2 regions of the Streptomyces sp. Da 82-17 genome follow, and region 2 is predicted to be linked to the other one. Evidence: riboswitches for the same ligand, from Rfam matches in the RefSeq annotation. Region 2 holds a riboswitch; the other holds the start of a gene.
The links. A riboswitch is a leader RNA that binds a small molecule or an ion and turns the genes downstream of it on or off. The one in region 2 is predicted to bind S-adenosylmethionine.
Positions count from the first base shown of each region.

Region 1 (8,320 bases), on a different contig from region 2:
CGGCGGGAGGCGGGGCTCAGGCGGTCACGGAGAGGCGGCGGCGCAGCAGGGCCGCCAGGGAGTCGGCGAACTCGACCGGGTCCACGGGGAGCGTCACCGCGGCCTCCGCGCGGCTCCACGTGGCCAGCCAGGCGTCCTGCGGGCGGCCGATGAGGAGCAGCACGGGCGGGGCCTGGAAGATCTCGTCCTTGATCTGCCGGCAGACGCCCATGCCGCCCGCGGGGACCGCCTCGCCGTCCAGGACGCAGACGTCGACGCCGCCGCGCTCCAGCTCCTTGAGGACCGCGGCCTGGGTCGCGCACTCGATGAACTCGACCTGGGGCACGTCCGCGGCCGGCCTGCGACCCGTCGCCAACCGCACTTGCTCGCGGGTGTTCGCATCGTCGCTGTAGACCAGGACCGTGGCGGTCGACTGCATGGTTGCTCCGCTTCGTCGAGGTGCAGGGCTCGGCCGATCAACTCGGTTCCGATGCGCGGATGCTACTCCTCCCGACACCCTGTCAACACCGGTACGGACAGGCCACTGATGGGCCATCCGGGCTGGACATGGGCGGGGAACACTCCGAACGGCACCCCCCGGAGTGAGGGCTGGATAAGCGACCGACATAATGTCGGCGTGGCGACAGCAATGACAGTAGACAAGGGGCACGCGCACCCGTCGGTCAATCGACCGAACCTCACCAGCGTCGGAACCATCATCTGGCTGAGTTCCGAGCTGATGTTCTTCGCGGCCCTCTTCGCGATGTACTTCACCCTGCGTTCGGTTACGGGTGCCGAACACTGGAAGGAAATGGCTTCGGCCCTGAACTTCCCCTTCTCGGCGACGAACACCACGATCCTGGTGCTCTCCTCGCTCACCTGCCAGCTCGGCGTCTTCGCCGCTGAGCGCGGTGATGTGAAGAAGCTCCGGGCCTGGTTCATCGTGACCTTCATCATGGGCGCGATCTTCATCGGCGGCCAGGTCTTCGAGTACACCGAACTGGTCAAGCACGAGGGCCTCTCGCTCTCGTCGGACCCGTACGGCTCGGTGTTCTACCTCACGACCGGCTTCCACGGCCTGCACGTGACGGGCGGCCTGATCGCCTTCCTGCTGGTTCTCGGCAGGACGTACGCGGCCAAGAGGTTCACTCACGAGCAGGCAACCTCCGCCATCGTCGTGTCCTACTACTGGCACTTCGTCGATGTCGTCTGGATCGGCCTCTTCGCCACGATCTACATGATCAAGTAATCGGGCCCGGGTTCGGGAACGTCGAACCCGCCGTCCAACACATTCCAGAAGCATCGACGCAGAAGATCCTGACACCGGGGTAATCCGTGAAAAAGCTCTCCGCACGACGACGCCATCCGCTGGCGGCGGTCGTCGTCCTACTCCTCGCGCTGGCGGCCACCGGGGGGCTGTACGCCGCGTTCGCACCCGCGGACAAGGCGCAGGCCGATGAAACCGCCCAGTCCCTCGCCATCGACGAGGGCAAGAAGCTCTACGCCGTCGGCTGTGCCAGCTGCCACGGCACCGGTGGTCAGGGCACTTCCGACGGCCCGAGCCTCGTGGGCGTCGGCGCCGCCGCGGTGGACTTCCAGGTGGGCACCGGCCGTATGCCGGCCCAGCAGCCCGGCGCCCAGGTGCCGCGCAAGAAGGTCATCTACACGCAGGCCGAGATCGACCAGCTCGCGGCGTACGTCGCCTCGCTCGGCGCCGGTCCCGCGGTGCCGACCGACAAGCAGTACAACCCCGAGGGTGCCGACATCGGCAAGGGTGGCGAACTGTTCCGCAGCAACTGCGCGCAGTGCCACAACTTCACCGGTGAGGGCGGCGCCCTGACCCACGGCAAGTTCGCGCCGACCCTCGAGGACGTCGACCCGAAGCACATCTACGAGGCCATGCAGACCGGCCCGCAGAACATGCCGTCCTTCCCCGACACCACGATGCCGGAGAAGGAGAAGAAGGACATCATCGCGTACCTCGACGCGGTCAACGGTGAGAAGACCGCCAACCCGGGCGGACTGAAGCTGGGCGGCCTCGGCCCGGTCAGCGAGGGTCTGTTCGCCTGGATCTTCGGTCTCGGCGCACTGATCGCAGTCGCCGTCTGGGTAGCCGCTCGGACCGCAAAGGCCAAGAAGTCATGAGTAGCCAAGACATTCCAGAAGAGAACCTGCCCACTGAGCAGGACGCTGCCGGGCACACCCTGGAGAAGACCGCGGACGACCCGTTCGCGGACCCGGGTATCCCCCCGCACGAGCACCGGATCCAGGACATCGACGAGCGGGCCGCCAAGCGGTCCGAGCGCACGGTGGCCCTGCTGTTCACGATCTCGATGCTCGCCACCATCGGCTTCATCGCCTCGTACGTGATCCTCCCGGTCGAGAAGATCGTCTACGTCTGGCCGATCGGGCACATCAGCGCGCTGAACTTCGCCCTGGGCCTGACCCTCGGCATCGCGCTCTTCTGCATCGGCGCGGGCGCGGTCCACTGGGCCCGCACCCTGATGTCCGACGTGGAGATCGCCGACGAGCGGCACCCGATCGCGGCCGAGCCCGAGGTTCGCGCCAAGGTCATGTCCGACTTCAAGGCGGGCGCCGAGGAGTCCGGCTTCGGCCGGCGCAAGCTGATCCGCAACACGATGTTCGGCGCCATGGCCCTCGTGCCGCTCTCCGGCGTCGTCCTCCTGCGCGACCTCGGTCCGCTGCCCGAGGACAAGCTGCGGCACACGCGCTGGGCCAAGGGCAAGATGCTCGTGAACATGAACACCCACGAGCCGCTGCGCCCGGCGGACGTCGCGGTCGGTTCGCTGACCTTCGCCATGCCCGAGGGCATGTCGGAGCACGACCACGACTTCCAGACCGAGATCGCCAAGGCCGCCCTGATGATCGTCCGCATCCAGCCGGACGACATCAAGGACAAGCGCGAGCTCGAGTGGTCGCACGAGGGCATCGTGGCCTACTCGAAGATCTGCACCCACGTGGGCTGCCCGATCTCCCTGTACGAGCAGCAGACGCACCACGCCCTCTGCCCGTGCCACCAGTCCACCTTCGACCTCTCCGACGGTGCCCGAGTGATCTTCGGCCCGGCCGGTCACGCCCTGCCGCAGCTGCGCATCGGCGTGAACGAGGAGGGCTACCTCGAGGCGCTCGGCGACTTCGAAGAGCCCGTCGGTCCTGCCTTCTGGGAGCGCGGATGAGCACCAAAGCTGAGAACACGAGGAAGGCACCGGCCGGCGAGCGCGTAGCCGACTGGGCCGACGGCCGGCTGGGGATCTACTCCCTGGCCAAGGCCAACATGCGCAAGATCTTCCCGGACCACTGGTCCTTCATGCTGGGCGAGATCTGCCTCTACAGCTTCATCATCATCATCCTCACGGGTGTGTACCTGACGCTGTTCTTCCACCCGTCGATGAACGAGGTGGAGTACGCGGGCAGTTACGTCCCGCTGCAGGGTCAGCTGATGTCCGAGGCCTTCAACTCGACGATGCACATCAGCTTCGAGGTCCGCGGCGGTCTGCTCATCCGGCAGATCCACCACTGGGCCGCGCTGATCTTCGTCGCGGCGATGCTCGTGCACATGATGCGCGTCTTCTTCACCGGCGCGTTCCGCAAGCCGCGCGAGGTCAACTGGCTGTTCGGCTTCCTGCTGCTGGTGCTCGGCATGTTCACCGGCTTCACCGGCTACTCGCTCCCGGACGACCTGCTGTCCGGTACGGGTGTGCGCTTCATGCAGGGCGCCGTGCTGTCCGTGCCGGTCGTCGGCACCTACCTGTCGATGTTCCTCTTCGGCGGTGAGTTCCCCGGCGGCGACTTCGTGGCCCGGTTCTACTCGGTCCACATCCTGCTGCTGCCCGGCATCATGATGGGCCTGCTCGTGGCCCACCTGATCCTGGTCTTCTACCACAAGCACACGCAGTTCGCGGGCCCCGGCAAGACCAACAAGAACGTGGTCGGCATGCCGCTCCTCCCGGTCTACATGGCCAAGGCCGGCGGCTTCTTCTTCCTCGTCTTCGGTGTCATCACCGTCGTCGCGGCGATCGCCTCGATCAACCCGATCTGGGCGCTCGGCCCGTACCGCCCGGACCAGGTGTCCACCGGTGCGCAGCCCGACTGGTACATGGGCTTCTCCGAGGGCCTGATCCGTGTCATGCCGGGCTGGGAGATCAACCTCTGGGGTCACACGCTCGTCCTGGGTGTGTTCGTCCCGCTGATGATCTTCCCGCTGGTCCTGGCGGCCATCGCGGTCTACCCGTTCATCGAGTCCTGGGTCACCGGCGACAAGCGCGAGCACCACATCCTGGACCGCCCGCGCAACGCCCCGACCCGTACGGCCTTCGGTGTGGCCTGGCTGACCTGGTACTTCGTGCTGCTGATCGGTGGTGGAAACGACCTCTGGGCGACCCACTTCCACCTGTCGATCAACTCGATCACCTGGTTCGTCCGGATCATGTTCTTCGTCGGCCCGGTCATCGCGTTCATCGTCACCAAGCGGATCTGCCTGGGTCTGCAGCGGCGCGACAAGGACAAGGTGCTGCACGGACGCGAGTCCGGCATCATCAAGCGCCTGCCGCACGGCGAGTTCATCGAGGTGCACGAGCCGCTCAGCCAGGAGCAGCTGCACACCCTCACCGCGCACGAGCAGTACAAGCCGCTCGAGCTCGGCCCCGAGGTCGACGAGAACGGCGTCAAGCGCAAGGTGTCGCGCGGCGAGAAGCTGCGGGCCAAGCTCTCCAAGGGCTACTACGGGGAGGACAACCAGATCCCCAAGCCCACGGTGGAGGAGTACAAGGAGATCACCAGCGGCCACGGCCACCACTGATCCCCGTCAGCTGTAGCTGAACGCCACGGCAGGAGCCCCGTCCATTCAACGGACGGGGCTCTTTGCCGTCACCGGGCTTGGCTAGGCTGGGCCCACACCCTTTTCGACGTGTTCCGTACGAGAACCAGGAGCTGCCATGAGCGCTGCGACCCCCGCTGGAGGCGACCACGCGGCGGGCCGTACCTGGCCCGACGTACTGAACGGACTGCTCGAAGGCCGTGACCAGAGCGCCGACGACACCGCGTGGGCGATGGACCGCATCATGCGCGGCGAGGCGACGGACGCGCAGATCGCCGGCTTCGCCGTGGCGCTGCGGGCCAAGGGCGAGACCGTGGAGGAGATCACCGGTCTCGTACGGACCATGTACGAGCACGCCAACACCATCGAGGTGCCCGGCCCCAGCGTCGACATCGTCGGCACGGGCGGGGACGGCGCGAAGACCGTCAACATCTCGACCATGTCCGCGATCGTGGTGGCCGGCACCGGCGCCAAGGTCGTCAAGCACGGCAACCGGGCGGCGTCCAGCGCGAGCGGCGCCTCCGACGTCCTGGAGAAGCTCGGCGTCAACCTGGAGCTGACGCCCGCGCGGGTCGCCCAGGTGGCCGACGAGGCGGGCATCACGTTCTGCTTCGCCGTGAAGTTCCACCCCGCCCTGCGCCATGTGGCCGCCGCCCGCAAGGAGTTGGGCATCCGGACGACGTTCAACTTCCTCGGCCCGCTGACCAACCCGGCCCGCGTCCGGGCCCAGGCCACCGGCGTCGCCGACCCGCGGATGGCGCCCATCGTGGCCGGAGTGCTGGCCAAGCGCGGCTCCAGCGCCCTGGTGTTCCGCGGGGACGACGGCCTGGACGAGCTCACCACGACCGCCACCTCGCGTGTGTGGGTCGTACGCGACGGGGGCGTGCGGGAGGAGGCCTTCGACCCGCGGGACGTCGGCATCGACCTCGTGCCCGTCGAGGCGCTGCGCGGCGCCGACGCCTCGTACAACGCGGACGTGGCCCGGCGGCTGCTCGGCGGTGAGACCGGGCCCGTGCGGGACGCCGTGCTGCTCAACTCGGCCGCCGCCCTGGTGGCGTTGGAGCCGACCGAGGCGCCGCTCGTCGAGCAGATCCGCGCCGGGATGGCGAAGGCCGCCGAGTCCATCGACTCCGGGGCCGCCCGCCAGGCGCTCGACCGGTGGGTCACGGCCAGCAACTCCTGAGCCGACGAGCAGTCGGCGAGCAGTGTGGCGAGCTGAGTGACGAGCAGTGTGGCGAGCAGTGTGACGTGAGGCGCAGTCCGGATTCTGGACTGCGCCTTGCGCGTGCTCGATCTTCTGGCAGGATGCTGGACAGGTCATGAGTGACAGCGACTGAGGCCCCGGCCCGCTGTCCGGCAACCCTCCGTCCGTGGCGGGGTGCCCCGGGTGAAGACCAGGCCGCAGGCAGCAAGGTCTGCGGCAAGCGCGGACCCCTGCACACCCTGGGGTCCTGGTCCTCAAGGGAGCAGTCTCGTGAGCAAGCGAATGCGATAGGGCGCAACGCCCCTCTCCGCGTACCACTTTTCCTTTTCTTCTTCCCGCGCCGTCGACGCGTCCGGGTGCACCATCGGTGTGCTCAGGCCTGCGTCCTGCGCGGTGAATTCGCCTGCCTCATACGGGAGTTCGCCATGTCCGTCGCCATTTCCGCCGCCGACCAGTCCGTCTGTGCCCCGCTGCCCGTCCTCGGCCGGGACGTCACCGTTCCGCTCGTGACCGGCGGCGAAGTCACCTACGCGGCCCTCGACTACGCCGCCAGCGCCCCCGCCCTGCAGCGCGTCTGGGACGACGTGGCCGCGTACGCGCCGTACTACGGCAGCGTGCACCGCGGCGCCGGGTACCTCTCCCAGCTGTCCACCGACCTGTTCGAGAACGCGCGCCGCACCGTCGAGGAGTTCCTCGACTGCCGCGAGGGCGACCAGCTCGTCTTCACCCGGTCCACCACCGACTCCCTCAACCTGCTCGCCGCCGCGCTGCCCGCCGACTGCCAGGTGTTCGTCTTCGAGACCGAGCACCACGCCTCGCTGCTGCCGTGGCGGGACGCGCGGGTCACGTACCTCAACGCGCCCCGTACGCCCGGCGAGGCCGTCACCACCCTGGAGCGCGCCCTCGCCGACCGCGACCCCTACGGCCCCGCCCTGGTGTGCGTCACCGGCGCCTCCAACGTGACCGGTGAACTGTGGCCCGTGAAGGAGCTGGCCGCCGCCGCGCACGCGCACGGCGCCCGGATCGTCCTCGACGCCGCCCAGCTCGCGCCCCACCACCCGCTGTCCGTACGGGAGTTGGACGTCGACTGGGTCGCGTTCTCCGGGCACAAGCTGTACGCACCGTTCGGCTCCGGTGTGCTCGCCGGGCGGGCGGACTGGCTGCAGGCGGCCGAGCCGTACCTCGCCGGCGGCGGGGCGTCGAAGGCCGTGGCGCGCCGGGCGGACGGCGGTGTGGACGTGGAGTGGCACACCACCGCCGCCCGCCACGAGGCCGGTTCGCCGAACGTGATCGGCGCGTACTCCATCGCCTCCGCCTGCAAGGCGCTCACCGAGGCCGGATTCGACTCGCTCGTGGCCCGCGAGCAGCACCTGATCGGCCTTGTCCGGGACGGGCTCGCCGAGGTGCCCGAGGTGAAGGTGCTCTCGCTGTTCGGCGACGACGCCCCGCGGGTGGGTGTGCTGTCGTTCGTCGTGGACGGCTGGAACAGCTCGCACTTCGCGGCCGCGCTCTCCGCGGAGTACGGGATCGGCGTACGGGACGGTCTCTTCTGCGCCCACCCGCTGGTGCGCACCCTGCTCGGCAGCGACCCGCAGGAGCAGGGCGAGTGCGGTGCGCCGGAGGGCGCGCCCGGCGAGAAGTCGCTGAACGCGATCCGGGTCAGCTTCGGGGCCGGTACGCCCGATGAGCACGTCGAGCGGTTCGTCTCCGCGGTGCGGGAGTTGGTACGGGAGGGTGCGCGGTGGTCGTACCGGACCGAGGGTGGGCGGTGCGTGCCGGATACTTCGGCTGCGGCGTAGGTTCTGTCGGCCGACCCTTGCCGTTGGGTCGGTTGCCGGTCCGGGGCTTTGCCCCCGGGCCCCCTTTGGGGGCTGCGCCCCCAAGCCCTGCTTTCGGGTTCGTTGTTCGGCTTTCCCTGGGCGGGGGCCGGTCGCGCAGTTCCCCGCGCCCCTGGGTCCTGCCCCTTCCGGTTTGTTGGTCGGCCCCCCCGCCGTCGTGGCTGGTCGCGCAGTTCCCCGCGCCCCCCTGTGGGGCGCCCCAGTCCCGTGTGCGTATAGGGCGCCCTGTCCCTTCACGCCGCCAGGCGTGCGCCCAGGAGGACCATCCTCAGGGCGCGTTCCGTTGCGTCCGTGAGGAACTCGCCGCCTCTGCCCAGGGCCTCCGGGAGTGAGACCGGGGACGGGAGGATCGAGCTGTAGGCGTCCACGCCCGAGGAGTGGACCTGGTGGGCGCCCTCGCCGATCGTGCCCGCCAGGGCGAGGACCGGGCGGCCGAACTGCTTGGCTCGGCGGGCCACTTCG
Region 1 covers NZ_JBJURH010000002.1:414,331-422,650, reverse strand. The annotation lists gene ACIDOF_RS04850 (hypothetical protein) at 17-418, opposite strand; gene ACIDOF_RS04845 (heme-copper oxidase subunit III) at 629-1,228, shown strand; gene ACIDOF_RS04840 (c-type cytochrome) at 1,315-2,124, shown strand; gene ACIDOF_RS04835 (Rieske 2Fe-2S domain-containing protein) at 2,121-3,176, shown strand; gene ACIDOF_RS04830 (cytochrome b) at 3,173-4,798, shown strand; gene trpD (anthranilate phosphoribosyltransferase) at 4,935-5,999, shown strand; SAM riboswitch class IV at 6,132-6,249, shown strand; gene ACIDOF_RS04820 (aminotransferase class V-fold PLP-dependent enzyme) at 6,446-7,819, shown strand; gene ACIDOF_RS04815 (glycerate kinase) at 8,092-8,320, opposite strand, start outside.
Region 1: it holds a riboswitch for S-adenosylmethionine, as region 2 does, so the genes downstream of both, ACIDOF_RS04820 (aminotransferase class V-fold PLP-dependent enzyme) here and thrC (threonine synthase) in region 2, are expected to answer to the same signal.

Region 2 (8,320 bases):
GGCGGGCGACGAGATGGCCGCCGACCCGGTCCACGTCACCGGCGAGCCCCTCGGGCAGCGTGCCGAACATCCAGGCCACGCGGCCGGGGCCGGTGATGGAGATGGGGCCGTGGCGGTACTCCATCGCCGGGTAGGACTCGGTCCACGCGCCCGCCGCCTCGCGCATCTTGAGGCCGGCCTCCAGGGCGAGCCCGTACGTCCAGCCGCGGCCCAGGAACGTCCACTGCTCCGCGCCGAGCACCGCCTCCGGGAGGGGTTCGGTGACCGCCAGCTCGGCGTCCACCGCGGCCTCGGCGACCGGCTTCACGCCGAGGGCCGACAGGTCGCCGAGGCCTGCCCGCAGGAACGCGAGCGCGGTCGTCGCGAAGCGGGTCTGGACAACGGACTCCTCGTCGGCGAAGTCCAGGACGGCCACCGCGTCGGCGGCGTCCATCACCGGGGTCTTCGGGTCGGCGGTGAGCGCGGTCGTCGGCACCGAGCCCTTCAGCGAGCTCAGCAGTTCCAGGACTTCAGTCGTCGTACCGGAGCGCGTGATCGCCACGACCCGGTCGTACGAGCGGCCCACCGGGAACTCCGACGACGCGAACGCGTCCGTCTCGCCCTGCCCGGCCGCCTCGCGCAGGGCGGCGTACGCGATGGCCATGAACCAGGACGTGCCGCAGCCGGTGACGGCCACCCGCTCGCCGGGGCGCGGCAGCCCGTCGAACGCGGCCGCGGCCTCGGCCGCTCGGCGCCAGCAGGCGGGCTGGGTGGCTATTTCTGCTGCGGTGCGTGACATGTGCGGCGGCTCCTCGCGAGCGACGGGACGTACAGCGACGGGATGTACTCGGTACTCGGCAGAACGTGTCGTGCATAGCAGCAGCTCGGGGCGCTCGGCAACGGTGGCCCCTCGTTGCCGAAGCGAGATCTGAGTGGTGTAGACCTTGTGTGCGAACTGGGGGCAAACTCTCGGTTCCGACGCGTACGACAGCCGCCGTACCGGACGAACGCCACAAGCGGGACGTACCGGGCGAGCGGGACAGGCAGTGAGGGTGGGAAGCAGCTGTGCAGCGGCGCATGACTGGTGTGACGGCGGCGCTCGCGGCGCTCGGGATGGCGGCGGGTCTGGCCGGCTGCGGCGCCGGCGGCGTCGGCGGTTCCGACACGGTGACCCTGAAGATGGTCGCCGCCGACTACGGCGACAGCGCCGCCAACAGCACCCAGAAGTACTGGGACGAGCTCACCGCCGCGTTCGAGAAGAAGAACCCCGGCATCGAGGTCGAGGTGGACGTCCGCTCCTGGAGCGACGTCGACGCCCATGTCGCCGCCCTGGTGAAGAAGGGCGAGGACCCCGACATCGCGCAGATCGGGGCGTACGCCGACTATGCCGCGCAGGGCAAGCTGTACAGCGCCGACGACCTGCTCTCCATCCCCGTACAGGCCGACTTCCTGCCCGCGCTCTCGCAGGCGGGCGAGCTGCGGCGGGTGCAGTACGGGATGCCGTTCGCGTCGTCGACGCGGCTGCTGTTCTACAACAAGAAGCTGTTCGCGAAGGCCGGGATCACCGGCGCCCCGCAGAGCTGGACCGAGCTGGCCGACGACGCGGAGAAGCTGAAGGCGGCGGGCGTGAAGTACCCGTTCGCGCTGCCGCTGGGCCGCGAGGAGGCGCCCGCCGAGACGCTGATGTGGCTGCTCAGCGGCGGCGACGGCTACACCGACAACGTCGGCACGTACACCCTCGACTCCGCCGACAACGTCAAGACGTTCAAGTGGCTGCGCGACGACCTCGTCGGCGAGGGCCTCACCGGCCCGGTCGCGCCCGGCGAACTCGACCGGCAGGACGCCTTCAACGCGTTCTCGCGCGGCGAGGTCGGCATGCTCAACGGCCATCCGACGCTGATGAAGCAGGCGAAGAAGCAGGGCGTCGAGTACGGGATGGTGCCGCTGCCCGGCGTCAACGGCAAGGCCAAGGCCACCATGGGCGTCGCCGACTGGATGATGGGCTTCAAGCGGAACGGCCACAAGGCGGAGATCGGCAAGTTCCTCGACTTCGTCTACGAGGACAGCAACGTCCTGGACTTCTCCGATCGCTACGACATCCTGCCCGTCACCTCGTCCGCGTCCGACGCGATGGCGGAGGACCCGAAGTACAAGCACCTGCGGGAGTTCCTCGACGAGCTGCCGCACTCGGAGCTGTACCCGGTCGGCAAGACGTCCTGGGCGCAGGTCAGCGCGGCCATCAAGAAGGACATCGGCAAGACGGTCCAGCCGGGCGGCGACCCGGCGGCGGTGCTGCAGAAGCTGCAGAACGAGGCGGTCGCGGCGGAGTCGGCGGAGTAGGCCGGTGGGTGTGCGGGCTGTGCGGGCTGGGCGGGCTTCCCGGGTGGCGCTGTCGGCGTACGCGTCTACGGTTTCCTCATGACCGCCGACGAACCGAGCCCCACCGACGCTCAGCTGTCCGAGCGGGACCGGGCCCTGCTCGCCCTGGAGCGGCAGGGGTGGGCGTCGCCGGGCGTGAAGGAGCGGGCGATACGCGAGCGGCTCGGCATATCCCCGACCCGCTACTACCAGCTCCTGAACGCCCTCCTCGACGACCCCGCCGCCCTCGCCCACGACCCGGTCACGATCAACCGCCTCCGCAGGGTCCGCGAGGCCCGCCGAGCACGCCGCTAGCGTCCGTCGGGGCTGCGCCTTTTTCTTCCCCACCCCGCCCCTTCCCGAAAGCCTGCGGCAGCTTCGGGGGCTCCGCCCCCGGACCCCCTCCCCCAAGCTCTCGGCTTCGCTGGAGCAGGGGGACCCCCATCTCAAACGCTGGAGGGGCTGGGTTCAGCCCCGCTAGGGGCCGCTTTCAGGGGCGCGGGGAACTGCGCGACAAGCCACGACGGCGCGGCAGGCGAACGAGCACCGCGAGGGAGCCCGTCCGGCGATTGAGGACGCGAGCCCGCAGGGCGATGCAGGGGCGGCCACCGAGGCGACCTTGCGACGCCGGCCCACCTGGATAAGGTCCCCCCATGGGCACCCACCCCGACGACCTGCCTGTCCCCGTGACCCCCGCCGGCCGCGAAGGCCTCGCCGCCCTCCGCGCCCACCCGCACCGCGCCCTCGTCGCACTCGACTTCGACGGCACGCTCGCCGAGATCGTCCCGGACCCCGAGCGGGCCAGGGCCCACCCCGACGCCGTCGCCGCCCTCGCCGCCCTCGCGCCCCGCGTCGCCTCCGTGGCCGTGGTGACCGGCAGGCCCGCCGGAGTCGCCGTGCGGTACGGCGGGTTCGCGGGCGTCGCCGGTCTGGAGCACCTGGTCGTCCTCGGCCACTACGGCGCCGAGCGCTGGGACGCCGTGACCGGCACCGTGCAGGCCCCCGAACTCCCCGCCGGAGTCGCCGGCGCGCGGGCCGAACTCCCCGGATTCCTGGACGCGTTGGGCCTCTGGCACGGCACGTGGATCGAGGAGAAGGGCCGCGCCGTCGCCGTCCACACCCGCCGCGCCGAGGACCCGCAGGCCACGTTCGCCGCGCTCACCGGCCCCCTCGCCGAACTCGCCGCCCGGCACGGCCTGATCACCGAGCCGGGCCGGTACGTGATCGAGCTGCGCCCGCCCGGCATGGACAAGGGCGTGGCCCTGTCGGCGTACGCCCGCGAGGTGGGCGCGGAGTCCGTCCTGTACGCGGGCGACGACCTCGGCGATCTCCCCGCGTACGCCGCCGTGGAGAAGCTGCGCTCGGACGGCGTGCCCGGACTGCTCGTGTGCAGCGGCAGCGCGGAGGTCACGGAGCTGGCCGAGCGCGCCGACCTGGTCGTGGACGGCCCGGTGGGCGTGGTCCGCCTCCTCGGACAGCTGGCCGAGGCGCTCGCGAAGGGCTAGGGCCTGATCCGAACGACAGGCCCTAGGGCCCGTCTCCCCAGGGAGACACGCCCTAGAGCCCCTCCAACTCCCGCAGCTGGTCCAGGAACCACCGCTCCGGCGGCAGCGCCGTCGCCGCCGCGGCGAGCCGTTCCGTGCGCGCCCGCCGCTCCTCGTCCGGCATCGTCAGCGCCTCGTGCAGCGCCCGGGCCGTGCCCACCACGTCGTACGGGTTGACCGCGAGCGCGTCCTCGCCGAGCTCCTCGTACGCCCCGGCCTCGCGGGACAGGACGAGCGCGCAGCCCTCGTCGGAGACGACCGGGACCTCCTTGGCGACCAGGTTCATGCCGTCCCTGATCGGGTTGACGAGCGCCACGTCCGCGAGCCGGTACGCCGCGAGCGAGCGCGCGAAGTCGTCCTCGACGTGCAGGATCACCGGCGTCCAACCCGCCGTGCCGTACCGGGAGTTGATCTCCTCGGCGACGCGGGCGACCTCCGCGGTGTAGTCGCGGTAGACGGCCAGGTCCTGGCGCGAGGGGTAGGCGAACGCGATGTGCACGACTCGTTCGCGCCACTCGGGCCGCTCGGCGAGCAGCAGCTCGTACGCGCGCAGCCCGCGCACGATGTTCTTGGACAGCTCGGTGCGGTCGACGCGGACGACGGTCCTGCGGTCGGTCCCGCCGATCTGGGCGCGCAGCGCCGCCGTGCGGTCCGCCACGTCGTCCCGGTGGGCGCGCTCGCGCAGGAAGTCCGCGTCCGCGCCGAGGCCGTGCACGCCGATCCGGGTGGTGCCGGTGCCGCCGGTCACCGCGTCGCAGCAGGCCGTGAACGCGTCCGCCCAGCGCCGGGTGAGGAAGCCGAGCCGGTCCGCGCCGAGCATGCCGCGCAGCAGCTGTCCGGCGATGTCGTCGGGCAGCATCCGGAAGTAGTCGGGCGGCGCCCACGGGGTGTGCGAGAAGTGCCCGATGCGCAGGTCGTCGCGGAGCGCGCGCAGCATGCCGGGGACGAGGGCCAGGTGGTAGTCCTGCACGAGCACCGACGCGCCGGGCGCCGCGGACTCGGCGAGCGCTTCGGCGAAGGCCCGGTTGTAGCGCTCGTACGACTCCCACCGGCGGCGGAACTCCCGGTCGAAGGAGGGTTCCAGGGGCGTCTGGTACAGCATGTGGTGCACGAACCAGAGCACCGAGTTGGCGATCCCGTTGTACGCGTCCGCGTGCACCTCGGCGTCGATGTCCAGCATCCGGACGCCGGGCTCGGAGACGCCGCGCCGCACCGCCTCCCGGTCGCCGTCGCCGAGCGCCGCGCACACCCACAGCGCGCCGGCGTCCGGCCCGATCGCGGAGAGCCCGGACACCAGCCCGCCGCCGCCGCGCCGCGGTGCGAGCGAGCCGTCCTCCCGTACGGAATAGCTGACCGGACCGCGGTTGGAGGCGACGAGGATCGGGGCGGCGGAACGCTCGGCAGACTTGGCCGCCTTGGCAGGCTCGACTGGCATGACGCGAACCTAGCCCGCCCCGGGAAACGGCAAACGTGCCACCGACACGTCTACGCCACGCGGCGGTCCCGGTACTCCTCGATGTCCGTCATCGGCGGCCGCTCCTCCGTGTCCACGGCGTGCGTGCGCGGCTCGAAGCCGTGCTCGCCCCGCTCGAACTGGGTGAGCCGGGGCCGTACGAGATGGCCGCGGGCGAGCCGCAGCTGCGCCGTGCGGTAGATCGCCGCCGCCATCCGGCCGAGGGCCCGCCCGTCCTGGTGCCGGTGCAGGCGCACGCCGACGTCGACCTGCGCGAGCGCGTCCAGGCCGACGGTGTGCAGCGAGTCGACGAGAAGACCCAGCTCCACGCCGTACCCGACGGGGAACGGCAGCCGTTCGAGGAGCGAGCGCCGGGCCGCGTACTCGCCGCCCAACGGCTGGACGAATCCGGCCAGTTGGGGCCAGTGCAGGTTCAACAGCGGCCGGGCGACCAGCTCCGTCACCCTGCCGCCCTGGCCGGCGGTCCTGCCGGAGGCGGGCGGATCGAACTCAGTGCCGAGCGGCCGGTCGTACATGGCCTTCACGAACTGCACGTCCGGGTCGGTCAGGAGCGGGCCGACGATGCCGGTGACGAAGTCGGCCGAGAACTCCCTGAGGTCGGCGTCGACGAAGCACACCACGTCACCGCTGGTCACGAGCAGCGACCGCCACAGCACCTCGCCCTTGCCGGGCACGGCGGGCAGCCGCGGAAGGATCGCGTCCCGGTGCACCACCCGCGCCCCGGCCGCCGCCGCCACCTCGGAGGTGCGGTCGGTGGAGCCCGAGTCGATCACCACCAGCTCGTCGACGAGGGGCGCCTCGGGAGTCATCAGCTCGCGGCGGATCACCGACACGATCGCGCCGACCGTCGCCTCCTCGTCGAGCGCGGGCAGCACCACGCTGACCTTGCTCCCGGAGCGCGCCTTCGCGGCGAGGATCCGGTCGAGCGGGCGGTCGTCGACGGACCAGGAGCGCCGTTCGAGCCAGCGCTCCACCTCTTCGAGCACGTCAGTTACTCCCTGGTTGTGATCCATCTCGCGGTTCGGACGACTATCTCAACAGTGCGGGCCGTCCGTTACAGTCTTGAACAACGCGAACGACCACCGCATGCCGGGGGTCGTCGCCGACAATCGAATACCGCTCATCCAGAGGGGCAGAGGGATACGGCCCGTTGAAGCCCCGGCAACCCTCCAGCTGGTTACTTGCGCAACTGGGCGCGCGAGGCTCCCGGCTAGGGAAGGTGCCAAATCCGTCTCGTGGCGAAGTGCGTCGCGAGGAAGATGAGGAGAAAGGGCCTCGCCTCTCATGGCTGTACAGACCGCAGAAACCACCACCACCGTGGACCTCGGCCCCGCCTCGGGCCTCTCCTGCCGCGAGTGCGGTGAGCGTTTCCCCCTCGGCCCGATCTTCGCCTGCGAGCTGTGTTTCGGGCCTCTCGAGGTCGCGTACGACCTGCCGGTCGGCGACCCGGAGGGGCTGAAGAAGAAGATCGCCGAAGGCCCGGACAACATCTGGCGGTACGCGCCGCTGCTGCCCGTCCCCGCCGACGTCGCCACCAAGCCGAACCTCAACCCCGGCTGGACCAAGCTCGTCAAGGCCGACAACCTGGCCCGTGAACTCGGCGTCACCGGCGGCCTGTTCATCAAGGACGACTCCGGCAACCCGACGCACTCCTTCAAGGACCGCGTCGTCGCCCAGGCCCTGGAGGCCGCCCGCGCCTTCGGCTTCACCACGCTCTCCTGCTCGTCCACCGGCAACCTCGCCGGCGCCGTCGGCGCCGCCGCCGCCCGCGCCGGCTTCCGCTCCTGCGTGTTCATCCCGCACGACCTGGAGCAGGGCAAGGTCGTCATGGCCGCGGTGTACGGCGGCGAGCTCGTCGGCATCGAGGGCAACTACGACGACGTCAACCGCTTCTGCTCCGAGCTCATCGGCGACCCGCTGGGCGAGGGCTGGGGCTTCGTCAACGTGAACCTGCGGCCGTACTACGGCGAGGGCTCGAAGACGCTCGCGTACGAGATCTGCGAGCAGCTCGGCTGGCAGCTGCCCGACCAGCTGGTCATCCCGATCGCCTCCGGCTCGCAGCTCACGAAGATCGACAAGGGCCTGCAGGAGCTGATCAAGCTCGGCCTGGTCGAGGACAAGCCGTACAAGATCTTCGGCGCCCAGGCCGAGGGCTGCTCCCCGGTGTCCACGGCCTTCAAGAACGGCCACGACGTGGTCCGCCCGCAGAAGCCGGACACCATCGCCAAGTCCCTCGCGATCGGCAACCCCGCCGACGGCCCGTACGTCCTGGACATCGCCCGGCGCACCGGCGGGGCCGTGGAGGACGTGAACGACGAGCAGGTCGTCGACGCGATCAAGCTGCTCGCCCGTACGGAGGGGATCTTCGCGGAGACGGCCGGGGGTGTGACCGTCGGCGTGACGAAGAAGCTGATCGAGGCCGGGCTCATCGATCCGACGCTGACCACGGTCGTGCTGAACACGGGCGACGGGCTCAAGACGCTCGACGCCGTGGCGCCCACCTCGCAGGCCACCGCGACCATCAAGCCGTCGCTTGACGCGTTCCGTGCGGCGGGGCTTGCCGGTTAGTCGCCGTAGGGGCCGCTGTCCGTAGCCGACTGCGGGCAGTGGTCCGTCCTCGCGCCCGCGCGGCGCCAGCCGCAAATTGACACAGCCCCGCGCCCCTTTCAGGGGCGCCACCAAACCGTCTTACTGAAGGTGATCCCATGAGCGTCAACGTCCGCATCCCCACCATCCTGCGCACCTACACCGGCGGTCAGGCCGAGGTCGCCGCCGAGGGGGCCACCCTCGCCGAGGTCATCTCGGACCTGGAGAAGAACCACGCGGGCATCGCCGCGCGCGTCCTGGACGACCAGGGCAAGCTGCGCCGCTTCGTGAACGTGTACGTCAACGACGACGACGTCCGCTTCGAGCAGGGCCTGGAGACCGCCACCCCGGACGGCGCCGGCGTCTCGATCATCCCGGC
Region 2 covers NZ_JBJURH010000004.1:213,649-221,968, forward strand. The annotation lists gene ACIDOF_RS08710 (SIS domain-containing protein) at 1-778, opposite strand, end outside; gene ACIDOF_RS08715 (extracellular solute-binding protein) at 1,057-2,319, shown strand; gene ACIDOF_RS08720 (DUF3263 domain-containing protein) at 2,398-2,652, shown strand; gene otsB (trehalose-phosphatase) at 2,991-3,842, shown strand; gene ACIDOF_RS08730 (trehalose-6-phosphate synthase) at 3,895-5,316, opposite strand; gene ACIDOF_RS08735 (glucosyl-3-phosphoglycerate synthase) at 5,367-6,341, opposite strand; SAM riboswitch class I at 6,473-6,621, shown strand; gene thrC (threonine synthase) at 6,640-7,923, shown strand; gene ACIDOF_RS08745 (MoaD/ThiS family protein) at 8,061-8,320, shown strand, end outside.